3 regions of the Streptomyces griseobrunneus genome follow, and region 3 is predicted to be linked to each of the others. Evidence: riboswitches for the same ligand, from Rfam matches in the RefSeq annotation. Region 3 holds a riboswitch; each other region holds the start of a gene.
The links. A riboswitch is a leader RNA that binds a small molecule or an ion and turns the genes downstream of it on or off. The one in region 3 is predicted to bind cobalamin.
Positions count from the first base shown of each region.

Region 1 (9,858 bases), on a different replicon from region 3:
ATGGTGGGTGCGGGGGCGCGGAGCGGGCGCTCCCGCACTCACTGCCCGGGACCGGATCGGCAGCCTGGCAAGATCCGGCCCCGGGCAGGCAGCACGTGTCGGCCCTCCCCGCCCTGTTCCGCCTTTCGTCGCCGGTTCGCTGACTTCCGGTCAGGTCGTGCGGGCATGGTGACCCAGATGTAACCGAATGGCGTAGGCGAGCCGGAACCACAGAGCGTCACAGGCCGTTCTTCTTGCCAATACACGGCCGCCGACCCGCGGTGGCGACGAGTGAGGGAAGCGCGAATATGAAGAAGACAGTCGGGTGGGCCCAGGACGGCGACGACTGGACTATCACGGTGAACGGCACCCTGTACCGGGCCGTCGAGCGGCCCGCCGACGGGCGCGTGCACGACTATCTGGTGCGGGGGGACGACCTGACCGCCGAGTGCCCGAGCCTCGGCCACGGGCTCGGAGTGATCCGGGCGCACGAGTCCCGGAGCTGACCTCCGGCCGGCCCGGCGACGAGGTGCGGCGGCCGCCCGCGCCACGACGCGATCCGCCGCCCCTGTCCGGAGCCCCTGCTCGCGGGCCGGGGCCTCAGCCGGCCGTACCGCCTGCGCGGTGCGCGGCGTCCGCGCCCTCCGGGCCGTCCGGCCGGTGGCGCAGCAGATAGGTGTCCATGATCCAGCCGTGCCGTTCGCGGGCCTCGGCGCGCACCTGGCTGATCCGCTCGGCGACCTCGTCCAGGGGGCCGGAGACCAGGAGTTCGTCGGGGGTGCCGATGTAGGCGCCCCAGTAGATCCACAGGTCCCTGCCGGTCAGATGGGTGAAGCTCTCGTGGCCGTCGAGCATCACCACGATGTCGCCGTCGTCGTCCGGGAACCCCTCGGCGAGCCGCCTGCCGGGGGTGATGTGGATGGGGCGGCCGACCTGGTTCAGGGTGATGCGGTGGCGGGCGGCGAGCGCGGAGACGCTGCTGATCCCGGGGATCACCTCATGGCCGAATTCCACCGTGCCCCGGGCACGGATGTCCTCCAGGATCGCCAGGGTGCTGTCGTACAGGGACGGGTCGCCCCACACAAGGAAGGCCCCGCACTCCCCCGGTGCCAGCTCCTCGGTGATCAGGCGTTCGCAGGTGTCGGCGCGGCGGTGGCGCCAGTCGTGCACCGCCGAGGTGTAGCGACCGCGGTCGTCCTGGGTCCGGTCCCGCCAGGGGTCCTCGGCCTCGACGACCCGGTAGGGGCCGGTGAGGTGCTCCTCCAGGATGTCCCGCCGCAGCCGGGTCAGGGACTCCTTCTCCCGGCCCTTGCCGAGCACGAAGAAGACCTGGGCCCGGCGCATCGCCTTCACCGCGGCGAGCGTCAGATGGTCGGGGTCGCCGGCTCCCATGCCGATGACGAGGATGTGCCGTGGTGCGTCGCTCATGTCGGCCGATCATGCCAGGAGCGGGGCGGGCGGACATGCCGGGGGCGAGGCGGGCGATCGTGCCGGGGGGCGAGGCGGGGTGGACTTACCAGGACGTCCAACCATATGTTCGTGAGCAGCGGGGTGAGCGGTGTGCAGCCGGTCGCCCTCAAGGCCCGTGGTGTCAGGGAAGCCGGTGCGAATCCGGCGCGGTCCCGCCACTGTGACCGGGGAGTCCGTCCTCGCAGGACACGCCACTGACGGTGCAGAAGCCGTCGGGAAGGCATGAGGGCGCGCGCTGATCCGGGAGTCAGGATACCGGCCGCGGGATGTTCCGTGTTTCCACGAGGATGGAGCAGATCCGCTCGATCGTGCTGCACACCAGCCACCACACCCACCAGGTGATCGGCTCCGGTTCCGGGGACCCGCAGAAGTACGATCCGGCGGCGAGCCGCGAGACGCTCGACCACTCGGTGCCGTGCATCTTCGCGGTGGCGCTGGAGGACGGTGTCTGGCACCACGAGTGGTCGTACGCCCCCGAGCGGGCGCAGCGGCCCGGGACGGTCGAGCTGTGGCAGCGGATCTCCACGGTGGAGGACCCGGAGTGGACCCGGCGCTACCACGACCCGGACCCGGAGCGGCGGGCCTTCGGCGGCCGGGCGGTGGTGACCCTGGTGGACGGCACGGTGATCGAGGACGAGCTGGCGGTGGCCGACGCGCATCCGGCGGGGGCCCGGCCCTTCGACCGTTCGGGGTACGTGGCGAAGTTCCGGACGCTGGCGGAGGGCATCGTCGCGGCCGGGGACCAGGACCGGCTGTTGCGGATGCCGGGCGCGATCAACCCGTACTCGGCGCGGCTGATCCAGGAGGCCGGGTTCGAGGCGTTGTATCTGTCGGGGGCGGTACTCGCCGCCGAACTGGCGCTACCCGAAATCGGGTTGACCTCGTCGACCGAGATCGCAGCGCGGGCCCAGCAGATCGCCCGGGTCACGGATCTGCCCGCCCTGACCGACGCGGACACGGGCTTCGGCGAGCCGATGAACGCGGCGCGCACGGTCCAGTTGATGGAGGACGCGGGGCTCGCCGGGCTGCACCTGGAGGACCAGGTCAACCCCAAGCGGTGCGGCCACCTGGACGGCAAGACGCTCGTGGGGCGCGCGGAGATGGTCCGCAAGGTGCGGGCCGCCGCCGACGCCCGCCGCGATCCGGACTTCCTGCTGATGGCCCGCACCGACGCCGGGGCCCCGAGGGCCTCGAAGCGGCGATCGACCGCGCGAAGGCGTACGTGGACGCGGGCGCGGACGCCGTCTTCCCCGAAGCGCTCGCGGACGAGGGTGAGTTCGAGGCGTTCCGGGCCGCCGTCGACGTACCGCTGCTGGCGAACATGACGGAGTTCGGCAAGGGACCGCTGCTGGACACGGCGACGCTGGAGAGCCTCGGCTACAACATCGCGCTCTACCCCGTCACCCTCTTCCGCCTCGCGATGGGCGCGGTCGAGGACGGGCTGCGGACCCTGGCCGCCGAAGGCACCCAACAGGCCCTGCTGCCCCGGATGCAGACGCGTTCGCGACTGTACGAGGTGCTCGGTTACGAGGAGTACGGCGCCTTCGACTCAGCGGTCTTCGACTTCACGCTGCCGCCCGGGGCCTGAGCCGCCCGCGAACCTGTGCCGCCCGGCCGCCGGCACCCGCCCCGGCCGGGCCACCACCCCACCCTGGACTACCCCGCCGGGCTCGCGTACCACCTGATGGGGTTCGACATCGCGGCCTTCACCCCGGTCTTCGTGATGAGCCGGGTCACCGGGTGGAGCGCCCACATCAGCGAACAGCTCGAACACAACGCGCTGATCCGCCCGCTCGGCGTCTACAACGGGCCCGAGCAGCGGACCGTCCCGGCGCACACCGGTACATGAACGGGGGATGATCGACGCCCCCGCGTGCGTTATAGCCGGTTGTGTCCGGCTCATCACCGAGCCGGACCGCGGAACTGGAGCTGGAGGCGGCGCTGTGCACGGTGAGTACAAGGTTCCCGGCGGCAAGCTGGTCGTGGTGGACCTGGACGTCGAGGGCGGGGCGCTGCGGAACGTCCGCGTCGCCGGGGACTTCTTCCTCGAACCCGACGAGGCGATCCTGGCGATCGACGCGGCCCTGGAGGGTGCTCCGGCCAACACGGACACGGCGGGACTCGCGGCCCGGATCGAGGCGGCGCTGCCCGACTCCACGGTGATGCTCGGGCTGAGTGCGGAGGGTGTCGCCATCGCCGTACGCCGGGCGCTGGCGCAGGCCACGGAGTGGAGCGACTACGACTGGCAGCTGATCCACGAGGCCCCGCAGTCGCCCGCGCTGCACATGGCGCTGGACGAGGTCATCACCGCCGAGGTGGCGGCGGGGCTGCGTCCGCCGACGCTGCGGGTCTGGGAGTGGGACTCCCCCGCAGTGATCATCGGCAGCTTCCAGTCGCTGCGCAACGAGGTCGATCCGGCGGGCGTGGAGCGGCACGGGGTGAGCGTCGTACGCCGGATCTCCGGCGGCGGCGCGATGTTCGCCGAGCCGAGCTCCACCATCACCTACTCGCTGGCCGTCCCGCAGTCCCTCGTCTCGGGCCTCTCCTTCGCCGACAGTTACGCCTATCTGGACGACTGGGTCCTCGAAGCCCTCGCGGACATGGGCATCAAGGCCTGGTACCAGCCGCTCAACGACATCGCCACCGAGGTCGGCAAGATCGCGGGGGCGGCGCAGAAGCGGGTGGTGGGGCCGGACGGCGGTCCCGGGGCCGTGCTGCACCACGTGACCATGGCGTACGACATCGATGCCGACAAGATGCTGGAGGTGCTGCGGATCGGCAAGGAGAAGATGTCCGACAAGGGCACCCGGTCGGCGAAGAAGCGTGTCGACCCGTTGCGCCGGCAGACCGGTCTGCCGCGCCAGGCCGTGATCGAGCGCATGATCGAGTCGTTCCGCAAGCGCCACGGCCTCACCGCGGGCAGCGTCACCGACGCCGAGCTGGCGCGCGCCGAGGAGCTCGTACGGACGAAGTTCGCCACGCCGGAGTGGACGGCCCGGGTGCCGTAGGGACTTCTCCACGGGCCCGCATACTGGGAGGCATGGACAGAGAGCAGCCAGGATCCGGTGCACGGGAACGGCTGGGCCGGTCCCTGTTCTCCCGGGTCGCGGGTCCCTCCGGGCCGGAGAACCGGGCCCGGATCCACGGCACCCCCGGCCCCCGCTGGTTCGGCCCGGACCGGCCGGTGCGCCGGGTGCACGGGGACGCGTCCATGTTCATCGGCGGGCTGCGCGCCCTGCTCCTCCAGTCGCTGCACCCCCTCGCGATGGCCGCCGTCGCCGGCCACTCGGGGTTCAAGGGCGATCCGTGGGGGCGGCTCCAGCGGACCAGCACGTTCCTGGCGGTGACCACGTTCGGTACGACCGAGCACGCCCAGGAGGCGGTCGACCGCGTACGGGCCGTGCACGAGGGGGTGCGCGGAATCGCGCCGTCCGGTGAGCCGTACCACGCGGCCGACCCGCACCTGCTGTGCTGGGTGCACATCGCCGAGGTGGACAGCTTCCTCCGCGCCCACCAGCGGTACGGGGCGCGGCCGCTGGACGGCGCCGGGTGCGACGGATACATCCACGACATGGCGACGGTGGCCCGTGCCCTCGGCATCCCCGACCCGCCGCACGACCGCGCGGAGCTGGCGACGCGCATCGCCGCCTACCGCCCGGAGCTGCGCGCCACCCAGGAGGCCCTGGACGCGGCCCGCTTCATTCTGCTGCACCCGCCGCTGCCCTGGCCGGCCCGTCCCCCGTACGCCGTACTCGCCGCCAACGCGGTGGCCGCCCTGCCGCCGTGGGCCCGGGAGCCGCTGCGGCTTCCCCGGGTGCCGGGGGTCGAGGAGGTCTGCGTACGGCCCGCCGGGAAGGCCCTGACCAGGACCATCCGGTGGGCGATGACCCCACCGCCCGCGCCCGCTGGGGCGTGAGGGTCCCCGGGTGCCGGAGACCGCCGATGGCAGGACGATGGAGGGGACCGTAAGCAGGGGGGCCACGGCGGGAGGCCCCGGTGGCACGCAACGAAGTGACCGATGTACTCGTCGCGGGCGCCGGCCCGGTCGGGCTGACGCTCGCCGCCGAGCTGCGGCGGTCGGGGGTCTCCTGCCGGATCGTGGACCGCCTCCCGGCCCGGCTGCCGTACGCCAAGGCGGTGGGGATCCAGCCGCGCACCCTGGAGCTCTTCGACCGGATGGGCCTGGTGCGGGAGGTGCTGGACGCGGCGGTCGCGATGCGCGGGCAGCTGACGTACGTGAACGGGGCCGAGCAGGGCCGGATCGAGCTCGTCCTCCCGCCCGAGGTGCCGTACGGCTTCGCCGCGCTGCCGCAGTACGAGACCGAACGCGTCCTGGAGGAGTTCCTCGGGCGGTTCGGTACCGGGATCGAGCGCTCGACCGAGCTGGTGGCGTTCGCCCAGGACCCCGCCGGGGTGACCAGCAGGCTCACCACCGCTTCCGGGGCCGAGGAGGAGGTCCGGTCCCGGTTCCTGGTGGGGTGCGACGGGGCCCACAGCGTGGTCCGCAAGGGGCTCGGGCTCACCTTCGAGGGCGGCGCGTTCCCGGAGGAGTACATGCTCGCCGATGTGGAGGTGGGCTGGGGACTGCCGCCCGGGTACGGGGTGCGGTCCATGCACCGCGGCGAGGACGGTGCCATCGACGACCTGCTGGTCTGCATCCCGCTGCCGGGGAACGGCCGCTACCGGATGTCGATGCTGGTGCCGCCCGAGCTGTCCGCCGCCCGGCAGGCCTCCGGAACGGCGGACGGCGACGGGGTGGCCCACGGGTTGGAGGGCGGCACGGCTCCCGCGCTCGCCGACATCCAGAAGGTCCTGGACCGGCTGGCGCCGGAGCCGGTCACCGCGTCCACGCTGCGCTGGTCCTCGGTGTTCCGGATCAGCCACCGGCTGGTGGACCGGTACGGGGAGGGCCGGGTGTTCGTCGCCGGGGACGCGGCGCACATCCATCCGCCGACCGGCGCCCAGGGCATGAACACGGGTGTCCAGGACGCCTGCAATCTGGCGTGGAAGCTCGCCCTGGCCGTCGGGGGCGCCGCCCACCCGGGCCTGGTGGCGAGTTACGACGCGGAGCGGCACCCGGTGGGCGAGGAGGTGGTGGGCCGGACCGTCCGCCATGCCGCCGAGGGCGTCCAGGCCGACCCGACGGACCCTGAGACGCTGATGCTCCGCGAGGCCCAGCTGCTGATCGGCTACCGGGAGAGCCCGCTCGTGACGCCGCTGCCCCGGCCGGACGGGGCGACGCTCCGGCCCGGCGACCGGGCCCCGGACTGCGGCGGCCTCACCGGGGACATCGCCGCCTACCCGGTGCGTCTCTTCGACCTGCTGCGCGGGCGCGCCCACGTCCTGCTGGTGTACGGGAACCACCCGGCCGGTGACACACCCGCCGATCTCGCGGCTGCTGCACAGGAGTTGTCCCAGGGGCGCATGGAGACGTGCCGGATCCTGCCCGCCGACGCCCCCTGCGAGGTGACCCCCGGGGTCCCCCATCACCACGACAGCCAGGGCGAGTTCGCACGGCGGTACGGCATCGAGGAGGGTGCCGCGTTCGTGGTGCGCCCGGACGGCTACCTCAGCGCCTGCCTACGCCCGCCGACGGTCGGGGAGTTGAAGGAGGCGCTGGGGAGGGTCTTCGGCCCGTGACGGCGAAAGCCCCGCCGCGGGAGGGCCCTGGGGGTTGATAGGGGCCCTCCCGCAGCGGGGCGGTCTGTCACGGCAGGAGACTGCCGCCCGACTACTTCGGCATCAGCACCGTGTCGATGATGTAGACGGTGGCGTTGGCGGTCGGAACGTTGCCGCAGACCACGTTGGCGCTGTCGTTGACCTTGTACGACTCGCCGGAGCCGGCCGTGGTCAGAGTGCTCTTCTGCAGCGTGTCGAACGTGCCGCTCTCCAGCTGCTGCGGGGTGAGCTTCTCGCCCACGACGTGGTAGGTGAGGATCTTGGTGAGCATGGCCTTGTCGTTGAGAACCGCGTCCAGGTCGGCCTTCGGGATCTTGGCGAAGGCGTCGTTGGTGGGCGCGAACACCGTGATGTTCTCGGCGTTGTTGAGGGTGTCGACGAGGCCGGCCTTCTGCACGGCGGTGACGAGCGTGGAGAGCGCGGGGTTGTTGGAGGCGGCGGTGGCGACCGGGTCCTTCGCCATGCCGTCGAAGCTGCCCGCGCCCTCCGTCGGGACGCCGGCACAGGCCGGGCCGAACGGCTTGTCGGTCGACGTGTCGTCACCGGCGGCCGGCTTCGACTCCTCGGGGGTCGACCCCGCGGCGGACGAGCTGTCGGACGCCTTGTCCGAGCTGTCCTCGGCGCAGGCGGTCAGCGACAGGGGCAGCAGGACGGCGGCGACGACGGCGACGGCTGCACGGCGGTGGCGAAGGGCGTTCATGGAATTCTCCTGAATCATTCTTAAGGGGAAACGGGATGAAGTACTGCTGAAGGGAGGTCTGTTGGGGTCAGTCGACGGAGACCACGACGGAGTGCCAGCCACTGGCACCGTCCGGGACGGTCTTGGTCCGCTTCTCGGTCTGGACCTCGCCCGTGCCGTCGGTGGCGCGGACGGTGAGGGTGTGGCCGCCGGGGGTGGCCTTCCAGGGGTAGGACCACTGGCGCCAGGTGTCGACGGTGTCCTGCTCGGCCAGTTGGGCCGGGCGCCACGGGCCGTCGTCGACGCGGATCTCGACCTTCTCGATGCCCCGGTGCTGGGCCCAGGCCACTCCGGCGACCATGACCGTGCCGGCCTCGGGGCGGCCGAAGGGCTTGGGGGTGTCGATCCGGGACTGGGTCTTGATCGGGGCCTTGCGGGCCCACTTGCGCTTCACCCAGTACGCGTCGTAGTCGTCGAAGGTGGTGAGCTCGATGTCCTCGATCCACTTGCAGGCCGAGACGTACCCGTACAGGCCGGGGACGAGCATACGGACGGGGAACCCGTGGACGAAGGGCAGCGGTTCGCCGTTCATGCCCACGGCGAGCATCGCGTCGCGGCCGTCCATGACGTCCTCGACGGGGGTGCCGAGCGTCATGCCGTCCACCGAGCGGGCGATGATCTGGTCGGCCTTGCCGCCCCGGGACGGCGGCTTGACGCCCGCCTCCTTGAGCAGGTCGGACAGGCGTACGCCGATCCACCTGGCGTGGCCGATGTAGGGGCCGCCGACCTCGTTGGAGACGCAGCACAGGGTGATCTCGCGCTCGATCAGGGGCCGGTCCAGCAGGTCCTGGTAGGTGAGCTCCAGGTCTCGCCGTACGCCCTTGCCGTGGATGCGCAGCCGCCAGGTGTTCGCGTCGACCTTGGGGACCACCAGGGCCGTGTCCACCCGGTAGAACTTGTTGTTGGGGGTGGTGAACGGGGGGAGGCCGGGCACCCGCAGCTGCGCTCCGGCCGGGATCGGCTCGGCGGGCGAGGCCGGGGCGGGCAGCCGGGCGCCCTCACGGGAGGCGACGGCGTCCTGAGCGCTGCGGCCGTTGAGTGTCCGGCCGACCGCTCCCGCGACGGTGGAGGCGGCGGCCGCGGCGGTGGCGGCGATCAGGAAGCCCCGGCGGTCCCAGCCGCCCTCGTTCTCCTCCTGCTCCTCCCCCGGGATGCGGCGCGGCCGGGCGAGCCTGCCGATGAGGACGTACAGCAGGATCGCCCCGGCCACCGCTCCCACCAGCGACGGAAGTCCGTCGGCCACGCCGGTGGAGTCCGGGCGGCTGACGGCGGAGGCGGCGCCGACCACACCGAAGGCCAGGACGGCGGCGGAACCGGTACGCCGGTAACGCAGCGCCAGTACGCCGACGGCGAGGGCGAAGAGGGCGAGCGTCACGACGATGCCGAGCTGCAGGACGAGTTTGTCGTTCTCGCCGAAGTTCCGGATCGCGAAGTCCTTGACCGCGGCAGGCGTCCGGTCGATGGCCGCCCCGCCGACCGCTGTCACGGGACTCGCTTCGGGCCTGACGGCCGCCGACACGAGTTCGGCGACGGTCAGTGCGGCGAATCCCGCCAGCAGCCCGCTCAGGGCTGCGAGCGTTCCGCGGGTCAGGGCTGTCCGGGTGATCCTCACGGTCGTCATTCGGAGCCGTGGGCCAGGCGGATTGGTCGTTCGCCCGATCACGTGAAACTGATGGGTTCGCTGTGCACCGGAGGCGTACGTGGGTTACAGGGGCCGGAGAGGCGCGCGGGACACCCGGAGACGCGAACCGCCCCGGCGGGCACAGGGCCGGTCGGGGCGGAACGGTGGGCGGACGGGTTCGCCCGACATCAGGTCAGGCGAGGCTCGCGATCGCCTTGTTGAACGTGGCGGACGGGCGCATGATCGCCTCGGCCTTGGCCGGGTCGGGCTGGTAGTAGCCGCCGATCTCGGCCGGGGAGCCCTGCACCGCGATCAGCTCGGCGACGATGGTCTCCTCCTGCTCGGCCAGCGTCTTGGCGAGCGCCGCGAA
Region 1 covers NZ_CP177081.1:27,049-36,906, forward strand. The annotation lists gene ACK8N7_RS37500 (hypothetical protein) at 288-485, shown strand; gene cobF (precorrin-6A synthase (deacetylating)) at 580-1,407, opposite strand; cobalamin riboswitch at 1,549-1,727, shown strand; partial or broken gene ACK8N7_RS37510 (MmgE/PrpD family protein) at 1,740-2,207, shown strand; partial or broken gene prpB (methylisocitrate lyase) at 2,199-3,037, shown strand; partial or broken gene ACK8N7_RS37520 (citrate/2-methylcitrate synthase) at 3,080-3,298, shown strand; gene lplAB (lipoate-protein ligase LplAB) at 3,393-4,457, shown strand; gene ACK8N7_RS37530 (oxygenase MpaB family protein) at 4,490-5,365, shown strand; gene ACK8N7_RS37535 (FAD-dependent monooxygenase) at 5,446-7,089, shown strand; gene ACK8N7_RS37540 (fasciclin domain-containing protein) at 7,181-7,828, opposite strand; gene ACK8N7_RS37545 (molybdopterin-dependent oxidoreductase) at 7,896-9,488, opposite strand; gene ACK8N7_RS37550 (NADP-dependent isocitrate dehydrogenase) at 9,682-9,858, opposite strand, start outside.
Region 1: it holds a riboswitch for cobalamin, as region 3 does, so the genes downstream of both, ACK8N7_RS37510 (MmgE/PrpD family protein) here and ACK8N7_RS23320 (ABC transporter substrate-binding protein) in region 3, are expected to answer to the same signal.

Region 2 (9,858 bases), 2.4 Mb from region 3:
GGTTCGACCGCGCCCGGGAGCGGATCAGCGCCGCCCCGGCCGGTGACCCGCTCGGCCGGTGGAACGCCGCATCGGGTCCTGCGCTGCGCGGGGTGGAGGCGTACGGCTACCGGCAGGCGAGCGAGGCGTACGCGCAGTCCACCGCCGCCCTGTCCGAGGGGCCGGCCCGTGAGCGGCTGACCGAACTGCACCGTCTTTTCGCCCTCCAGTGGGTCGCCCGCAACAGCGGTGACCTGCTGGCCACCGGACGGCTGACCGCCGAACAGGTGTCCTTGCTGCCCGACGCGGTGGAGCGGCTCATCGCGACCGTGGCCCGGCACGCCCCCGCCCTGGTGAAGTCGTTCGCGCTGCCGGAACGCCTGATGTCGGACTGGCCGATCGCCGGACCCGGTTACGCGGACGCCTACGACGACCCGGAGGGGTCCTGGCACCGGCACCGCAGGGCCGGGGCCGGGAGCCGCACAGCGGATTTCCGGCGGCCCGTCTGTGGCAGCAAACGGCGTCCGCTGCGCGAGAAGGTGGCGGCGCTCGGTACCCGCGGAGTGCTGCTCGCGTACTGGGGAACCACGTCCGTGCTCTCCCGATGGTTCGAGAAGCCGCAGGTGAGCGTAGACGAATCGGTTCGCCCCAAGGCGTAACCGGAAGATCGTCATCCAGTTACATCGGGCGGTGGGGTTACGTTCAACCACCCGCCATTCGTGAAGCTGCCGACGAGCCGCCGAAGAGCTGCCGACCAGCTGTCGATGAGAGGAAACACCGTGAAGACCCAGACCATCCACCCGAAGATCACCGAGGTGCTGACCGAGACGTTCAAGGTGCCCGCAGTCGAAATCCTGCCGGAGTCCACGATGGACAGCCTGGAGATGGACTCCCTGGCGGTCGCCGAGTTCGCCGTCATCATCAAGGAGACCCTGGGCGTCGCCGCCGACTCCGAGAAGCTCTACAAGGACGCCACGCTCGCCGACATCTCCGCGTTCATCGACGCGGCCGTCGGCGGCGAGGCGGCAGTCGGTTCGGTGCCGGTGAGCAACACCCGATGAACCGACCCGCCATCGCCGTCACCGGTCTGGGGATGATCACCCCGGCCGGCCACACCACCGACACCACCTGGGACGGGGTCTGCCGCGGCGAGTCCTTCGCGCGCACCGTCCCCGAACTGCACGGCTGCGCCATCGACTTCGCCTGTACGGTCACCGGCATCGACCTGGACGAGGCGGTCGGCGGCCGCAGCGCCTTCCGCATGGGCCGGTACGTCAAGCTCGCCGTCCTCGCCGCCCGGGAGGCGGTGACCGACGCCGGGCTCGACCCCGCCCGCTGGGACGGCGCCCGCGTCGCCGTCGTCGTCGGCACCAGCAGCGGGGGATCCGCCGGACTCACCGAACAGGCCGTCGCCCTGGAGCGGCGCGGCCCCGAGGCCACCTCGCCCTCGGGCATCCTGCTCACCATCCCGAGCATGCCCGCGGCCGAGATCGCGATCCAGATGAAGGCCACGGGCCCCAGCCTGGCACCGTGCACCGCGTGTTCCTCCGGGGTGACCGCCCTCTCGGTGGCCCGCGACATGCTGGCGCTCGGACAGTGCGACATCGCGATCGCCGGAGCCACCGAGTCGATCGTCTTCCCGGTCGCCATGACCGGCTTCGCCCGCTCGGGCGCGGCGGCGCTGCGGGACGGGGACCCCGCCCGTCTCTGCCGCCCCTTCGCCGCCGACCGGGCCGGGCTCGTCATGGGCGAAGGCGCCGCGATCATGGTCCTGGAGCGGGCCGAGGACGCCCGCGCCAGGGGAGCGGTCCCCCGTGCGCTGCTGGCCGGCACCGGCGCCACGACCGACGCCCACCACCCCACCAGCCCGCACCCCTCCGGGGCGGTCGCCCAGGCCGCCGTGGACGCGGCGCTGGCCGATGCGGGCTGGCGGGCCGAGGACGTCGACCACGTCAACGCGCACGGGACCTCGACCCCCCTCAACGACGCGACGGAAGCCGCCCTCATCGGCCGGGCCTACCCGCACCGGCCGCCCGTCACCGCCCCCAAGGGCGTCCTGGGCCACTGCATGGGGGCGGCCGGTGCCATCGAGGCGGGGCTGACCGTCCTGACGCTCCAGCACGGCATCGTCCCGCCGATCGCGAACCTGGACGCCCCCGACCCCGGGTTCGCCATCGACTGCGTCACCAAGATCCCGCGTGAGCTGCCCGTACGACGGGCCGTCAGCCACTCCTTCGGGTTCGGCGGACAGAACGCGGTGATCGCCCTGCAGGCTCCGTAAAAGGGGCGGCCGGGCCGGGGCGGCGGGACGATCCCGCGCCGCACCGGCCCGGCAGGGACCGGTACGCGCACCGGCTCTGAGCTGCGCGAAGACCCGTGATAGCTTGCCGGGGCCAGTCGAACCCCAGCGACGGGGTCAGGGAATCCGGTGCGAGACCGGAACTGACGCGCAGCGGTGAGGGGGACGGGCGGGGCCACGGCCACTGGAGCACGGGAGTGTTCCGGGAAGGCGTCCCGCCCGGACGAACCCGAGTCCGAAGACCTGCTGGCACCCGCGCCCCGCACCGGGGGCACGGGAACCGTACGACGGGCTCCGCGGCTGGGCCCAGAGACACCGAGGTCCTCCGTGCTGTCCAAGGCCACCCCTGCCCCGATACGCACCGCCGCCCTGTTCGCGGCGGGACTCGTCCTGCTCACGGCCTGCGGCGGCGGGTCCACCACCCCGTCCGCCGACGGCGGCGACAAGGCCGACGGCTTCCCGCTCACCCTCAAGAACTGCGGGCGAACCGTCACCGTGAAGGCAGCGCCCCAGCGGGCCGTCTCGGTCGACCAGGGCTCGACCGAGATCCTGCTCTCCCTCGGCCTCGCCGACCGGATCGCGGGAACCGCGACCTGGAGCGACCCGGTCATGAAGGGCCTGGAGAAGGCCAACGCGGGCGTCGAGCGCATCTCCGACAACCGGCCCTCCTCGGAGAAGGTCCTCGACAAGGAGCCCGACTTCCTCAGCGCCTCCTTCGCCTCCACCCTCGCCAGGGGCGGTGTCGCCCCCCGCGAACAGTTCGAGAAGCTGGGCGTCCCCACCTACATCTCGCCCGCCGACTGCATCGGCAAGGACAACAGCGGCGGCGGCGACGGAGCCCGTACCGAGCCCCTCACCATGGACAGCGTCTACATCGAAGTCCACGAACTGGCCCAGGTGTTCGGCGTTCCCGAGCGCGGCGACGCCCTGGTGAAGAAGCTCCGGGCCCGGGTGGCGAAGGCCACCGACGGCATCGACGCCTCGAACGCCTCCCTCCTCTACTGGTTCTCCGACTCCAAGGCCCCCTACCTCGCGGGCTGCTGCGGCGCCCCCGGCGTCATCACCCGCGAACTCGGCGCGAGGAACGTCTTCGACGACACCCACGACGAATGGCCCCAGATCAGCTGGGAGACCGTCGCCGACCGCAACCCCGACGTCCTGGTCATCGGCGACCTGAGCCGCACGATGCAGACGGCCGAGAGCGCCGGGAAGAAGATCGAGTTCCTGGAGTCCAACCCGGTCACGAAGACCATGGACGCCGTCAGGAACCGCCGGTACGTGCTGCTCAGCGGCCAGGCCATGAACCCCACCATCCGGACGGTCGAGGGACTGGAGCGCGTCGCCGCCGGGCTGCGCGACTTCGGGCTCACGGGGTGAGCGGCGGCAACCCGGCGGTGCGGGAGACCGCGGAGCTGAAGGCACCGGCGGCGCCGGGCCCGGTACGGAGCGGCGGCCCGGTCGCGGTGCTGCTCTGGACCGGCGGGCTCCTGCTCCTGCTGCTCTCCGTCGCCGTCGCCGTCACGATCGGGCCCGCCCGGATCTCCGTCCCCGACGTCTGGTCCGCCGTCGCCTCCCACCTCGGCTTCGGCGCATCGGAGCTGAGCCCGATCCGGGACGGCATCATCTGGAACCTGCGCATGCCCCGCACCCTGCTCGCCGCCGTGTGCGGCGCCGGGCTCGCGGTGTGCGGCACGGTGATGCAGTCCCTGCTGCGCAACCCGCTCGCCGACCCCTTCGTGCTCGGCGTCTCCTCCGGGGCCTCCACCGGGGCGGTCGTCGTGGTCGTCCTCGGCGTCGGCGGGGGAGCGGTGTCGCTGTCGGCCGGGGCCTTCGCCGGGGCCATCTGCTCGTTCGCCCTGGTCATGCTCCTCAGCCACACCCTCGGTGCCACCACCGACCGGGTGGTGCTCTCCGGAGTCGCAGCGATGCAGCTCTTCTCCGCCCTGACCTCCTTCGTCGTCATGACCTCCGCCGACGCCGAGCAGACCCGCGGAGTGCTGTTCTGGCTCCTCGGCTCGCTCAGCGGCGTCGGCTGGAGCGAGGTCGCCCTCTGCACCGCCGTCCTCGCCGGCTGCCTGGTGATCTGCCTGGCCCACGCCCGTACGCTCGACGCCTTCGCCTTCGGGCAGGACGCCGCCGCCGCGCTCGGCGTCAATGTCGCCCGCACCCGGATCGTGCTGCTGTGCACCACCGCCCTGCTGACCGCGGCCCTCGTCAGCTCGGCCGGGGCGATCGGCTTCGTCGGCCTGGTGCTCCCGCACGCGGCCCGTGCCCTCACCGGCTCCGGGCACCGGCGCCTGCTGCCGGTCACCGCACTCGCCGGGGCCGTCTTCCTGGTCTGGGTCGACACCCTCGCCCGCACGGTCCTGGACCCGCAGGAGGTGCCCGTCGGCGTGGTCACCGCGCTGATCGGCGTCCCGGCCTTCGTCCTCGTCCTGTACCGCACCCGGAGTACGTCATGAGCGCTTCCACGGGCCTGCGCGCCGACCGGGTCGGCCGGGAGGCCGGCGGCCGGCTCATCCTCGACGGGGTGGACATCACCCCGCCGCCCGGCGCCACCGTCGGGCTGCTCGGCCCCAACGGCTCCGGCAAATCGACCCTGTTGAGGATCCTCGCGGGCCTCCTCGCCCCGGACACCGGCGTCGTCACGCTGGACGGCGACCCCCTGGTGGGTCTCGGCCGCCGTACCGTGGCCCGCCGGATCGCCGTGGTCGACCAGCACGCCGTCACCCAGGTCGACCTCAGCGTCCTGGACGTCGTGCGCCTCGGCCGCATCCCGCACCGCCGCGCCTGGTCCGCCCCGGACCGTACGGATGAGGAAGCCGTCACCGACGCCCTGCGGCGCACCGGCCTCGCGGACCGGGCCGCCCAGTCCTGGCACACCCTGTCCGGCGGCGAACGCCAGCGCGTCCAGATCGCCCGCGCACTGGCCCAGCAGCCCCGCGAACTCCTCCTGGACGAGCCGACGAACCACCTGGACATCCAGCACCAGCTGGAACTGCTCGCCCTGGTCGCCGAGCTGCCCCTCACCAGCGTCATCGCCCTGCACGACCTCAACCTCGCGGCGATGTTCTGCGACCGGATCACCGTGATGAAGGCGGGCCGGGTCATCGCGGGCGGCACCCCGGCCGAGGTCATCACCGAAGAACTCATCGAGGACGTCTACGGGGTCCGGGCGGTCGTCACCCCGGACGGGCCGGACGGACGTCCCTCGGTACGGTTCCTGCCGCGCCGCTGACCACCGGCGACCCGGCCCCGCCCCGGACAGCCCTCCGGGCGGACCCGTTCGCACGGGCCCGCCCGGAGGCCGAGGACATGGGAGCGGCCTTCCGGCCGCCTAAGGGGGTACGCCGTCAGCGGCGGCGTCCCTGGCCGAACTCGCCACCGGTGTCCTTGCCGGTGTCCATGTCCTTGCCGTCGCCGTAGTCGATCTTCTCCTTGCGGACCTCGGCGGAGACTTCCTTCTGCTCGGTGACCTTGTTGGTCTCCAGGCGGACCCGCTCCACCGGGACGGCCTCCTTGCGGACGGTGGCGCGCTCCGCGTGCAGGGTGACCTCCACGTCCTGCTCGCCGAAGTCCGTGGTGCCGGTCACCTTCTCGCCGGGCCGCAGCGGTTCGCGGACCACCCGCACCTCCTCGTGGGAGACGGGCACGGACCGGGTGACCTCCTCGGTCACCACGTACTTGTGCAGCCTCGCCCGGCCGCTCTCGTACTCCTCCGTACCGACGTGCAGCTGCTCCTCGGAGCGGATCATCTCCTCCTTGCCGCTCAGGTCGGCGGCCCGGGACGTCCCCGCTCCGGCGCCCGCCAGCGGACGGGACGTGGCGGACATGTCCGTGTCGCGGTGCTTGCCCGTACCGGCCATGCCCGCTGCTCCGGTCGTGCCCGCGGCCCCGGCGCTCGTGGTGGCCCTGCCGGTCGCCTCGGCGTTCGGCGGCGTACCCGTGCCACGGGCCGCGCCCGCCGCACCGGCTCCGGCCGCGCCCATGGCGCCCGTTCCGGCGACGGTCCGGGCGTCGGCACCGGTGCCCGTGCCCTTGGTGTCACCGAGGTTGCCGGACTTCCTGGTCAGGCCGTAGTGCCGGTAGAGCTCCTCCTCCTCGGCGACGGAGAGGTGCGCGTCCGCGTCCACGCGGGGCGCCTCCTTGACCGTGTCCTTGGAGTGCGAGACGTGCAGGTCGGAGCCCACTCGACGGGCCCCGGCGAGCGGTACGAAGCTCTCCTTCATGCCGAACATGCCGGTCTTGACCGTCACCCAGTCGGGCTTGCCGGTGTCGTCGTCGACGTACACCCGGCCCACGCTGCCGACCTTCTCGCCCTCGTTGTCGTACACGGTCAGACCGTCGAGCTCTCCGGAATCCGTGAAACCGTCAGCGGCTCCCATAACCGAACCCTCCTCGCTGGGCGCGCCCTGTGGGTGGCTCCACCAGATGTGGCACGTCCGGCTTCCATCGCGCCTCACCCGGTTGGACGCTGCAACCGCCCGGCCACCCGGCCAAAGGGGCCCCGGAAGCCCAGCGGTCCCTCCTGGCCCCGTACGAGGGCGCTCGGCGGCCGCCGGATCAGTTAGGCCAATCGGGTGAGCGGATGAGGGGCCCGCATATGATCGGCGGAGCACGGCAGCCCCGGGAGGACGGGCCACCGCCGGTCCCGCCGAGCCACCAGGGGTGCGCCATCCGTTCCGTACGCGTCCAGCTGCCCGCCCGGCGCAGGGAACCGGGCGGCGAACCGCGCGCGGAACTCCGCGACCGGCACGAGGACGGACACCACCTCCACCACCTCGTCTGGCGGCTGGACCCCTCCACGCGGGTCTGCAGCAGCGCGGTGCTCGGCGGCGGCATCGGCCCCCGCGCCTGGATCCTCAACGCCCAGGTCCCCGGCGGCTACCCGCGTCTCGACCCGGACCGCCACCTCGCCGAGATCGCCGCCGCAGAGGGGCTCACCGGCCCGGGTGCCGGGCTGATGACGGCCGCCGACGTCGCCGCGTACACGACCGGCCACGACGGCGGCGTCACCGCGACCGTCACCACGGGCCTGGGCGTACGGGGCTGGGCGGCGGCCCCCGAGAGCGCCATCCGCGCTCCGCACCGGCCGGGCACGGTCAACATCGTCGTCACGCTCCCAGCCGCGCTCTCCGACGCCGCCCTGGTCAACGCCGTCGCCACCGCCACCGAGGCCAAGGTGCAGGCCCTCCTGGACGCCGGACTCGACTGCTCGGGCACCCCCACGGACGCCGTGTGCGTCGCCGCTCCCGAGCCGGGGCCCGACGGCGGCGAACCCTTCGCCGGACCCCGCTCCGCCTGGGGCGCGCGGATCGCCCGCGCCGTGCACACGGCCGTACTGGCGGGGGCCCGCACAGCGCGGTGACGGGGCTCAGACCACCGTCACGGGATGCCGTACCACCGCGTCGAACAGGTACCCCTGCGTGTTGTGCGCCGTCGCCTTCGGCTGCGTACGCCCCGACCGGTCCGTGGCCCGGGCCAGCAGCTCCGTCGCGCCCTTGTGCGTCGGCACCCAGTCCGCCGACCACCGCACCCAGCTCCCGGCCCGGGGCTCGTCGTGCAGCCGGGCCCGCCGCCAGCGCCGACCGCCGTCGGTGCTGACCTCCACCGACTTCACCGGCGCCCCGCCCGACCAGGAGCGGCCGGTCAGCACCGTACGGCGAAGAGAGCGGAACGAGGCACCCTGCGCCAGCTCGAACGCGCTCTTCAGCGTCTGCCGGGTCAGCGGGGCGCTGCCCTCCGGCGGATACCCGGGGCCGAACAGCCGGTAGAGGCCCGTGTTCCACGGGGTGAGCAGCGGCTCGGCGCTCACCTCGATGTCACCGAGCCACTTGATGTTGGCGATGCCCACCCACGACGGCGCGATCACCCGGACCGGATACCCGTGGTCGGGCGGCAGCGGCTCGCCGTTCATCTCGTACGCGAGCAGTACGTCGTCCAGCGCCTTCGCCACCGGCAGCGGCCGGCGCACCCGCCCCAGGTTCACGCCGTCCGTGACGACCTCGGCGTCCAGGCCGCGCGGCAGCACGTCCACCGCGTGCCGCCCGATCCCGGCCCGGCGCAGCACATCCCCCAGCCGCACCCCGCGCCAGCGGGCCGTACCGATCGCCCCGAGCGTCCACGCGGTGCCGCTGACCGTCTGCCCCTGCTGCGAGGCGAAGAAGCTGCGCCCGTTGCCCGCGCACTCCACGAACGCGGTACGGGTCACCGAGGGCAGCCGCAGGAGATCCGCGTAACCGAAGTCCACCGGGCCGCCCTTGAGCCCGTCGCCCCAGAGCGTCAGCTTCCAGGCGCCCCGGTCGATCCGGGGGGTGGCGGTGTGGTTGCGGACGAAGAACCGGTCGGCGGGGGTGAGCGGCCCGGTGCCCTTCAGTGCGGCGAAGTTCGTCTCCGCGTTGGTGCCGCGCAGCGTGAACAGCTCCGGGGGCAGGGGCTTGACCACACCGGGCAGCCCCGCTGCGACCGAGGCCGCTGCGCGCGCCGGGGCGGCGACCGAGGCCAGCGGCACGGCGGCCGACGCGGCCGCGACGAGCTTCAGCAGATCGCGGCGGTCGATCCCGGCGGAGCGGGCCTCTCCGGCGGACCACTGCCGCAGCCGTATCCGGTCGTAGGAGTCCTCGGACGGTGGGGGAAGCGGGCTCATGGAAGCTCCTCGCAGAGAAGAGGGGACGGGGGGAGTGGAGATGACGGCGGGAGCAACTCCCGTACGAAGAAGCCCACCTGGCCGGTCTCGATGAGGAAACCGTCATGGCCGTAAGGTGAGTTGACGATCCGCAGGGCACCGGACCCCGGCAGCAGTTCTGCGAGCTCCTCCTGCTGGGAAGGTGGGTACAGCCGGTCCGAGTCGACGCCCACGACCAGCGCGGGCATGTCCGCCCGGCGCAGCGCACGGGCGGTCCCGCCCCGGCCACGGCCGACGTCGTGCCCGTTCATCGCCTCGGTGAGCGCCGCATAGCTGCCCGCGTCGAACCGGCGCACCAGCTTCCGCGCGTGGTGGTCGAGATACGACTCCACCCGGTAGCGCCCGCCGCGTCCCGGCTCCTCGCCCGGCTGCGGCTCACCGCCGAATCGGGAGCCGAGCTCGGGCTCGCTGCGGTACGTGATGTGGGCGATGCGGCGCGCCTGGCCGAGGCCCCGGTGCGGACCGCCGCCGGGCGGAGCGCCGTGGTAGTCGCCGCCCCGCCACCCCGGGTCCGAGCGGATGGCGCCGATCTGCACCGAGCCCCAGGCGATCTGCTCGGCGGAGGCGGCGGCCGGGGCGGCGAGCACCAGCAGCGAACCGGTGCGCTCCGGCCTGCTCACCGCCCACTCCAGGGCCCGCATACCGCCCATCGAGCCCCCGACCACGGCCGCCCACCGGCCGATGCCCAGCACATCGGCCAGCGCCGCCTCGGCCGTCACCTGGTCCCGTACCGTCAGATACGGGAACCGGGAGCCCCAGGGCGCCCCGTCGGGCCCCGGGGAAGAGGGGCCCGTACTGCCCTGGCAGCCGCCCAGCACGTTCGGGGCGACGACGAACCACCGGTCGGTGTCCAGCGCCCGGCCCGGTCCGACCAGCGCGTCCCACCAGCCGGGGG
Region 2 covers NZ_CP177080.1:7,544,761-7,554,618, forward strand. The annotation lists gene ACK8N7_RS34390 (acyl-CoA dehydrogenase family protein) at 1-638, shown strand, start outside; gene ACK8N7_RS34395 (acyl carrier protein) at 759-1,040, shown strand; gene ACK8N7_RS34400 (beta-ketoacyl-[acyl-carrier-protein] synthase family protein) at 1,037-2,260, shown strand; cobalamin riboswitch at 2,357-2,543, shown strand; gene ACK8N7_RS34405 (ABC transporter substrate-binding protein) at 2,606-3,655, shown strand; gene ACK8N7_RS34410 (FecCD family ABC transporter permease) at 3,652-4,740, shown strand; gene ACK8N7_RS34415 (ABC transporter ATP-binding protein) at 4,737-5,516, shown strand; gene ACK8N7_RS34420 (PRC and DUF2382 domain-containing protein) at 5,632-6,663, opposite strand; gene ACK8N7_RS34425 (adenosylcobinamide amidohydrolase) at 6,882-7,646, shown strand; gene ACK8N7_RS34430 (sulfite oxidase) at 7,653-8,924, opposite strand; gene metX (homoserine O-acetyltransferase MetX) at 8,921-9,858, opposite strand, start outside.
Region 2: it holds a riboswitch for cobalamin, as region 3 does, so the genes downstream of both, ACK8N7_RS34405 (ABC transporter substrate-binding protein) here and ACK8N7_RS23320 (ABC transporter substrate-binding protein) in region 3, are expected to answer to the same signal.

Region 3 (9,858 bases):
AGCCCGGAGTTGGCCAGGCCCTACGCCCAGAGCTGGCCCTGCAGTGTTTCGATCGCCGCTTCCGTCGTCTCTGCCGTGTAGACGCCCGTCGACAGGTACTTCCAGCCGCCGTCCGCCACCACGAAGACGATGTCCGCGCTCTCCCCCGCCTTGACCGCCTTGTTGGCCACGCCGATCGCCGCGTGGAGTGCGGCGCCGGTGGAGACGCCCGCGAAGATGCCCTCCTGCTGGAGGAGTTCGCGGGTGCGGGTGACCGCGTCGGCGGAGCCGACGGAGAAGCGGGTGGTGAGGACCGAGGCGTCGTAGAGCTCGGGGACGAAGCCCTCGTCCAGGTTGCGCAGGCCGTAGACCAGGTCGTCGTAGCGCGGTTCGGCGGCGACGATCTGGATGTCCGGGCGGTTCTCGCGGAGGTAGCGGCCGACGCCCATGAGGGTGCCGGTGGTGCCGAGGCCCGCCACGAAGTGCGTGATGGACGGGAGGTCGGTGAGGATCTCCGGTCCGGTGGTGGCGTAGTGGGCGCCCGCGTTGTCGGGGTTGCCGTACTGGTAGAGCATCACCCAGTCCGGGTGCTCCGCCGCAAGTTCCTTCGCGACGCGTACGGCGGTGTTGGAGCCGCCCGCGGCCGGCGAGGAGATGATCTCGGCGCCCCACATGGCGAGCAGGTCGCGCCGCTCCTGCGAGGTGTTCTCCGGCATGACGCAGACGATGCGGTAGCCCTTGAGCTTGGCCGCCATGGCGAGCGAGATGCCGGTGTTGCCGCTGGTGGGCTCCAGGATGGTGCAGCCGGGCGTCAGCCGGCCGTCCTTCTCGGCCTGTTCGACCATGTGGAGCGCGGGGCGGTCCTTGATCGAGCCGGTGGGGTTGCGGTCCTCCAGCTTGGCCCAGATGCGGACGTCCTCGGACGGGGACAGCCGCGGGAGGCGGACGAGGGGGGTGTTCCCCACGGCCGCCAGCGGGGAGTCGTACCGCATCAGCGCATGCCGCCGGCGACGGCCGGGAGGATGGTGACGTTGTCGCCGTCGCTGAGCTTGGTGGTGATGCCGTCGAGGAAGCGGACGTCCTCGTCGTTGAGGTAGACGTTCACGAAGCGGCGGAGCTGTTCGCCGTCGACGATGCGCTCACGGATGCCGGTGTGGCGGCTCTCCAGGTCGGCGAAGAGGTCGGCGAGGGTGTCCCCGTTGCCCTCGACGGCCTTGGCGCCGTCGGTGTAGGTGCGGAGGATGGTCGGGATGCGGACCTCGATGGCCATGGCGTGGGCTCCTGTCGAAAGCGGGGAGGTGGCGTGGGGCGCGCGTTTCTTCCCCCGCGCAGGGGGTGTGGTGCGTGGTGCGTACGGGTGGGGCTCGCGCGGACCGGGACTCAGGCCGGGCGGCTCACGGGCAGGCCGCGGGCGGCGGACAGATCGCGCTCGCGAGCCTGCACAGGTCGACGTGCAGCCGCGCGACGAGCAGCGTGCCCGGCGTCCTGTTGCTCACGTCATGGGGAACCATGCGGGCATCGTATCGATTCCCGGTCCGGAAACCCGAGTGTGATCCCACATGATGGATGGCGAGCGACCACTATGCGGACCGATGCCGTCTGGTGTGGTCCTGCGGGAGGTAGATCACCGTGGGGGCGCCGGTCTTCGGGTGGGTGCTGACCTCGGCGGCGACGCCGTACACCTCGCTCAGCAGCTCCGCCGTGAGGACCTCCTGAGGGGTGCCGGAGGCGACGACGCGGCCGTCCTTGAGGACGTAGATCCGGTCGCAGTAGTACGCGGCGAGGTTCAGGTCGTGCAGGGCGAGGAGGTTGGTGGTGCCCAGCTCGCGGACCAGGGAGAGGATCTCCAGCTGGTAGCGGATGTCCAGGTGGTTGGTCGGCTCGTCCAGGACGACGAGCGCGGGCTGCTGGACCAGGGCGCGGGCGACCAGGGCGCGCTGGCGTTCGCCGCCGGAGAGGGAGGCGAACGTACGGGGTTCGAGTGCGGCGATCCCCACCCGCTCCAGGGCGTCGGTGACGAGCGCGGTGTCGGCGGCGCTGTCCGCCTCCCAGAACCGCTTGTGCGGGGCGCGGCCCATCGCGACGACCTGGCCGACGGTGAGCTCGAACCCGGCGTGACCGTCCTGCGGGACGGTGGCGACGCGGCGGGCACGGGCCTTCACGGGGAGGGTGGCGAGGTCGTCGCCGTCGAGGAGGACCCGGCCGTGGGTGGGGCGCAGGGTGCCGTAGACGCAGCGCAGGAGCGTGGTCTTGCCGCTGCCGTTGGGGCCGACCAGGCCGACCGTCTCGCCGTCGGCGGCGGTGAGGTCGACGGCGTCGACGAGGTGGCGGCCTTCGCCGATTCCGTACGAGAGGCCCTCGGTGCGCAGGGTGGTCACGGGCGGGCTCCCCCGGCGGTACGTACGGTCGTCATGCGGGCGCTCCCTCGGGGCGGCGGCGCAGCATCCACAGGAAGAACGGGCCGCCGGTGAGGGCCGTGAGCACGCCGACCGGGATGTCCTGCGGGGCCGCGAGGGTACGGGCGGCCAGGTCCGCGAGGACCAGGAACACCGCCCCGCCGAGCGCGGCCACCGGGAGCAGCGCGCGGTGCGAGGCGCCGACCGCCATCCGGGCCATGTGCGGGACCATCAGCCCGACGAAGCCGATGGCTCCGCTGTACGCGACGAGCGCCCCGGTCATCAGCGAGGCGAGGACGAAGACGGCGGCCCGGAAGCGGGCGGTGTCCAGGCCCAGCACGGTCGCGCCCTCCTCCCCCACAAGGAGCAGGTCGAGCGGCCGGGCCAGGGTGAGGAGTACGCCCGTGCCGGCGACCAGGGCGATGGTGGGGAGCGCGAGCATGTCCCAGCGGGCCGCGCCGAGGCCGCCGAGGGTCCAGTAGAGGACTTCCTGGAGGTGGTCGGCGCGGGCGGAGGTGACCAGGATCAGGCTGGTCAGGGCGGAGAGGATGTAGGAGACGGCGACCCCGGCGAGGACGAGCCGGTTGGTGGTGAGGCCGCCTCCGCCGCGCGCCAGGGTGTAGACGAGCAGCAGCGAGAGCAGCGCGCCGGCGAAGGCGGCGGCGGGGATCGTGACGGTGGTGGCGAGGGTGGCGCCGATGCCGAGGACGATCACCAGGACCGCGCCGGTGGAGGCGCCGGAGGAGACGCCGAGGAGGAACGGGTCGGCGAGCTGGTTACGGACGAGGGCCTGGAGGACGGTGCCGATGACGGCGAGTCCGGCGCCGACGACGATCCCGAGCAGGACCCGGGGCAGCCGGACGTCCAGGACGATCGTGCGGAAGGGGCTCGCCTCCGCCCGCCCGGTCAGGATGTCGAGCACCTGGCCGGGCGGGATGCGGACGGAGCCGAGGGCGAGGGCGGCGACCACGGCGGCTGCGAGGAGTACGGCGAGGACGCCGACCACCAGGGTGTAGCGCAGCAGCCGCCGCGGTGCGGGGGTGCGGCAGGTCACGGGGTGGTGGCCGCCGGGTGGAGCTGCGCCGCGAGCTTCTCGACAGCGGCGGGGACGCGGACGCCGAGGACCGCGTCGGAGAGCGGCATGACCGCGAACCGCTTGTTCTTGATGGCGGGCACGTCGGCGAGGGCCGGGTCGCTCAGGAGGCGCTTCTTCTTCTGTTCGACGGTGGTGGAGCCGTAGTCGTAGATCACGATCGCCTCGGGCTTGCGGGCGACCACGTTCTCCCAGGAGGCGTCGCCGAAGGACTTGTCGAGGTCGGCGAAGATGTTGGTGCCGCCGGCGCGCTTGATCAGCTCGTTGCCGATGCCCTTGCCGCCCGCGGTGAAGGCGGTCTTGTCGCCGCTGTCGTAGACGAAGACGGAGAGCGGCTTCAGGTCCTTCAGCTTCTCGGCGGTGGCGGCGTTGCCGGCCTTGGCCTGCTTGATCCAGGCCTCGGCGCGGTCGGTGACGCCGAAGGTGCGGCCGACCTCGCGGACCTCCTCGTAGAGGGTCTCCATCGGGGTGTCGGCCTTGGCGCAGCTCTCGGTGTTGAGCCGGGTCTCGATGCCGGACTTCTTGAAGGCCTCGCGGCCTCGGCCGTCGCCCGAGGTGAAGGCGCTGCTGTAGCCGCCGTAGACGAAGTCGGGGCTGGTGGCGAGGACCTGCTCGTAGGAGGGGTACTCCTTGGCGATGACCGGGACGGACGCGTAGTCCTTCTCGTACTTCGGCAGGACCTTGTCGTCGAGGTAGGCGGTGCCGACGAGGGACTTGGCCAGGCCCAGTTCCAGCATGATCTCGGTGACGTGCTGGTTCATGGTGACCACGCGCTTCGGCGGGGCCTTGAAGGTCGTGGTGACACCGCAGTTGGTGACGGTGTACGGGAAGCCGTCGCTCTTCGCCGCGGCCTTGTTCCCGGTGGGCTCGTCGCCCTCCGGGGTGGAGCAGGCGGTGAGGGCGAGCGGGAGCAGCACGGCGGCGGCTATGAGCGCGGGGGTGCGCCGGGACATGGCGGGGCCTCTCCGGGGGATTTCCGCGTCCCCTGGTCGATGCGAGAAGGCGGCGGGCCAGTTCCTGGCTTCCGGGCCGCCCTCCGGTACGTCAGTCCGTACGGGAGGGGGCCCGGTCACAGTGGCGGGACCGTGCCGGATTCGCACCGGCTTCCTGGTTCCTGCTGCCTTGATGGGTTCTGGGGGCAGTGTGCCAGACCCGGGCGGCGGCTCCGCAGGGCCCCGGAGAGGCCGGCAGTCCTCAGTACGCCTCGACGACCTGCACGTCTTCCTCGGTGATCTCGCCGTCCACGATGCGGTACGAGCGGAACTGGAAGGGGCCGGCGCCGTCGGTGTCGGCGGTGGAGACCAGGACGTAGTGGGCGCCGGGCTCGTTGGCGTACGTCACGTCGGTGCGGGAGGGGTAGGCCTCGGTCGCCGTGTGCGAGTGGTAGATGACCACGGGCTCCTCGTCTCGGTCGTCCATCTCTCGGTAGAGCTTGAGGAGGTCGCCGGAGTCGAACTCGTAGAACGTGGGCGAGCGGGCGGCGTTGAGCATCGGGATGAAGCGCTCGGGGCGCCCCGTTCCGGCCGGGCCCGCCACCACGCCGCACGCCTCGTCGGGGTGGTCGGCGCGGGAGTGGGCGACGATCTGGTCGTGGAGCGCCTGGGTGATGGTCAGCATGGCGCCAGGATAGGCATGCGGCCCTCTGCGTACCGGTGGGTGGTACGGAGAGGGCCGCATGGTGGACGCCGGGGCCGTGGGGGTGGCCGGGGCGGTCCGGGAGGAGGGTGGTCGTGGGCCGGGGAGACCGGGCCCGCCCTCAGGTTGGCGGAGGGGGGCCGGTGACCCGGGCCCGCCCTCGGGTCAGCGCTTGACGAAGGCGTTGTTCTCCGGGTTGCGCGACTTGAGCACCAGGTAGGAGACGCCGAGGAGGAGCGCCCAGATCGGGGCGCAGTAGAGCGAGATCCTGGCGTCCTTGTCGACCGCCATCATCACGATGACCATGCCGATGAAGGCGAGCGCGAACCAACTGGTGTACGGGGCGCCCGGGGCCTTGAACGAGGACTGCGGGAGCACGCCCTGATCGGCCAGGCGGCGGTAGCGGATCTGGCTGAACAGGATCATGATCCAGGCCCACATGCCGGAGATGGTCGCGAAGGAGACGACGTAGTTGAACGCCTCGCCCGGCCACTGGTAGTTGATCCAGACGCCGACGAGCATCAGGGCGGCGGAGAAGGTGGTGCCGGTGAGCGGCAGGCCGTTCTTCGTCAGTTTGGTGAAGGCGCGCGGGCCCTGTCCGTTCAGGGCCAGGTCGCGGAGCATACGGCCGGTGGAGTACATGCCGGAGTTGCAGGAGGAGAGCGCCGCGGTCAGGACGACGAAGTTGACGATGGCGGCGCCGACGCTGAGCCCCATCTCCTCGAAGGCCTTCACGAACGGCGAGACGCCCGGCTTGAAGGTGGACCACGGCACGACCGACAGGATCATGATCAGCGCGCCGACGTAGAAGACGGCGATGCGCCACGGCACGGTGTTGATGGCCTTGGGCAGCACGGTCTTGGGGTCCTTGGACTCACCGGCGGTGACGCCGACGAGTTCGACGGCGAGGAAGGCGAACATGACGATCTGGAGCGTCATGAGCATGCCGCCGACGCCGTTGGGGAAGAACCCGCCGTCGTTCCAGAGGTTGGAGACGGTCGCGGTGTCGCCCACGTCGGAGAAGCCGAGGGTCAGGACGCCGGCGCAGATGAGGATCATGCCGACGATCGCGGTGACCTTGACCATCGAGAACCAGAACTCCAGCTCACCGAAGAGCTTCACGGAGATCAGGTTGGCGCCGTACAGAATGACGGTGAAGACGAGTGCGGACAGCCACTGCGGAATGTCCCACCAGTACGTCATATAGGTGGCTGCGGCGGTGACTTCGGTGATTCCGGTGACGACCCAGAACAGCCAGTACGTCCAGCCGGTCACGAATCCGAAGAACGGTCCGATGAATTCGCGGGCGTACTCCGAGAAGGAGCCGGAAACCGGGCGGTACATGAGGAGTTCGCCCAGGGCCCGCATGATGAAGAAGATGACCAGGCCCGCGAGGACGTAGGCCAGGATGAGGCTGGGCCCGGCCCGGTCGATCGCTTTGCCCGCGCCGAGGAAGAGCCCGGTACCGATGGCTCCGCCGATGGCGATCATCTGGATCTGACGAGCTCCCAGACCGCGCTGGTACCCCTCGCCACCGGTCTCGGCCTCTCCGGCTTCCGCGCCGGGCCTTCCCTTGTCGGCCTGTCCCTCGTCGACCTGTGCCGATGTCATGTGTGGTGCGCCTTTCTCCACGCCGATCCGCGCCTGCAAGGCTGCGGATCAGGTCCTGATCCCCCCGGATATGGATGGAGTGCCACCGGCGTTCGGCCGGCTTGTGGCGGCCCCGGGAACAGGGGTGGCGTCCCCGGGCGATCGTGAAGATTTATCACGGCCGTCACAGGACACCACGGGACATTCTGTGGCGCACCCCACAGGCAAAAGGGGACAAGGAACCCCATCCCCCATGAATGCCATCAATGACTTGGGGGGATCGTTACCCGGATCTGAGCGTCCGTTGAGCGAACAGGATGTCTTTCCCGGCTCTGCGGAGGGACAGCCGGCGGATTACGGCATCAGTGATTCGACGAGCGTTTCCTGGAGGGCCCCGAGCCACAGGTAGGCCATCACCATGGGCTTGCGCGGATCGCTGTCGGGGAGCCGGTAGAGAGAGCCTTCCTCGCCCTCGTCCTCGTCGGAGACCTCCAGCCGGGTGCCGATGGTGAGCCGCAGGTCGTTGAGCGAGCCGAGCCAGGAGCGGCACTCGTCGGCGGTGAGGACGAGTACGGCTCCGCCGCCCCCGGCGGGCGAGAGGGCGTCCAGGGTCCGGACGACGGCGAGGGCGTCCTCACGCTTGCGGGAGCGCAGGTCGTTCTCGGTGAAGCGGCGGAACTCGGCGGACAGTTCCCGCAGCTCCTCCTCGGACTTCTCCTGCGGGGCGGGCCCGTCGGGCCCCCCGTACGCGTCCGGGAAGAGCCGGGCCAGGGCCGGGTCGGACGGCGGCTTGCTGGGGCCCTCGGTGAAGAGCGCGGCGAGCGGGTCCTCGCCCTCGGCGGGCGTGTCGCCCGGGCCGAGCAGTTCGAGCAGCTGCACGGCGAGGGAGCGCAGGATCGAGATCTCGACCTCGTCGAGCGCGACGGCCGCGCCGCCGCCCGGGGTGGCCTCGAAATGGCCGGCCATGGATTCTCCGATGGTGGGTCGAACGGGGCAGGTGGCGGGGGCGGGCGAAGCCCTAGTTGCGGTCCTGGGTGAGGGTGGCCCACAGCCCGTAGCCGTGCATGGCCTGGACGTCGCGCTCCATCTCCTCGCGGCTCCCGCTGGAGACGACGGCGCGGCCCTTCTGGTGCACGTCGAGCATCAGCTTGTGCGCCTTGTCCTTGGGGTAGCCGAAGTAGGCCTGGAAGACATAGGCCACATAGCTCATGAGATTGACCGGGTCGTTGTGGACGAGCGTGACCCACGGGACGTCCGGCTCGGGGACCGCGAAGGTCTCCTCGGCCGAATCAGGACGTTCGATCTCTACGGGGGTAGCAACGCTCACCTGTCCCATGCTGCCACCCGGGCGGTCCCCACGCACAAACGGACCCCACATCTCGTCACTTTGACGAATAGGGGGTAGCATCCCAGCCATGAACTCAGCGGACCTCGGGCGACGGGTCGGCGTTCCGTCGACCGCGCTCTTCACCGACCAGTACGAGCTGACCATGGTGCAGGCGGCCCTCAAGGCGGGCACCGCCGACCGGCACTCGGTCTTCGAGGCGTTCACCCGCCGACTGCCCGAGGGGCGGCGGTACGGAGTCGTCGCGGGCACCGGGCGGGTGCTGGACGCGGTGGAGAACTTCCACTTCGACGACGAGATGATCGGCTTCCTGCGCCAGCAGCACATCGTGGACGAGCCGACCCTGCAATGGCTGGCGGGCTACCGCTTCAGCGGCGACATCTGGGGCTACCCGGAGGGCGAGGTGTACTTCCCGGGCTCGCCGGTCCTGCGGGTGGAGGGCTCCTTCGCCGAGTGCGTGCTGCTGGAGACGGTGATCCTCTCCATCCTCAACCACGACTCCGCGATCGCGGCCGCCGCCTCGCGGATGTCGGCCGCCGCGGGGGGCCGCCGGCTGATCGAGATGGGGGCGCGGCGGACGCACGAGCTGTCGGCGGTGGCGTCGGCGCGTGCGGCGTACGTCGGCGGGTTCGACGCCACCTCCGACCTGGCGGCCGGATTCCGCTACGGGATCCCGACCGTGGGGACCAGCGCGCACGCCTTCACCCTGCTGCACGACACCGAGCGGGACGCGTTCCGGGCGCAGGTGGACTCGCTGGGGCGGGGCACGACGCTGCTGGTCGACACGTACGACGTGACCGAGGCGGTGCGGGCGGCGGTGGAGATCGCGGGGCCCGAGCTGGGAGCCGTACGGATCGACTCGGGCGACCTGCTGCTGGTCGCGCACCGGGTGCGGCAGCAGCTGGACGAGCTGGGGGCGACGGGCACGAAGATCGTGGTGACCTCGGACCTGGACGAGTACGCGATCGCCTCGCTGGCGGCCGCGCCGGTGGACGCGTACGGGGTCGGCACGCAGCTGGTCACCGGGAGCGGGCACCCCACGTGCTCGATGGTCTACAAGCTGGTGGCCCGGGCCGGGTCGGCGGAGCCGGATGCTCCGCTGGTGCCGGTGGCGAAGAAGTCGCTCGGGGCGAAGTCGTCGAAGGGCGGTCGCAAGTGGGCCGCGCGCCGGGCGGACGAGGACGGTGCCGCCGAGGCCGAGGTGATCGGCACCGGGCCCGTGCCGGAGGAGCTGGCCGGGCGGGAGCTGCTGGTGGAGCTGGTGCGGGGCGGGGAGGTCGTCGCGCGGGAGCCTCTGGAGGCGGCCCGGGAGCGGCATGTCGTGGCGCGGGCGGGGTTGCCGATGTCGGCGATGCAGTTGTCCCGTGGGGAGCCGGTGATCGGGACGGAGTACGTGTGAGGCCGGGCCTCGGAAGGTGCGGGGGCCCCGCCGCGAGGGTTCCGTCCTCAAACGCCGGACGGGCCGGGACGGGGTAGGGGTTGATTGTCAGCCCCCAGTCTCTACGCTCGTTGCATCCCCGTGAACGCCGGACCATGACCGCTCTCTCCCCCACCTAAGGACACCCGCCATGCACCGCGCATTGATCGTCGTGGACGTTCAGAACGACTTCTGCGAGGGCGGCAGCCTCGCGGTGGCGGGTGGTGCCGACGTCGCCGCCGCCATCACCGATCTCATCGGTGAGGCCCAGCCCGGCTACCGGCACGTGGTCGCCACCCGGGACCACCATGTCGACCCCGGCGACCACTTCTCCGACACCCCGGACTTCGAGCACTCCTGGCCGGTGCACTGCGTCGCCGGTACGGAGGGCGTCGGCTTCCAC
Region 3 covers NZ_CP177080.1:5,120,330-5,130,187, reverse strand. The annotation lists gene ACK8N7_RS23345 (PLP-dependent cysteine synthase family protein) at 21-971, opposite strand; gene ACK8N7_RS23340 (MoaD/ThiS family protein) at 971-1,249, opposite strand; gene ACK8N7_RS23335 (putative leader peptide) at 1,374-1,490, opposite strand; gene ACK8N7_RS23330 (ABC transporter ATP-binding protein) at 1,560-2,357, opposite strand; gene ACK8N7_RS23325 (FecCD family ABC transporter permease) at 2,389-3,429, opposite strand; gene ACK8N7_RS23320 (ABC transporter substrate-binding protein) at 3,426-4,421, opposite strand; cobalamin riboswitch at 4,460-4,609, opposite strand; gene ACK8N7_RS23315 (M67 family metallopeptidase) at 4,663-5,085, opposite strand; gene ACK8N7_RS23310 (amino acid permease) at 5,269-6,714, opposite strand; gene ACK8N7_RS23305 (DUF2017 domain-containing protein) at 7,048-7,659, opposite strand; gene clpS (ATP-dependent Clp protease adapter ClpS) at 7,712-8,029, opposite strand; gene ACK8N7_RS23295 (nicotinate phosphoribosyltransferase) at 8,109-9,437, shown strand; gene ACK8N7_RS23290 (isochorismatase family protein) at 9,607-9,858, shown strand, end outside.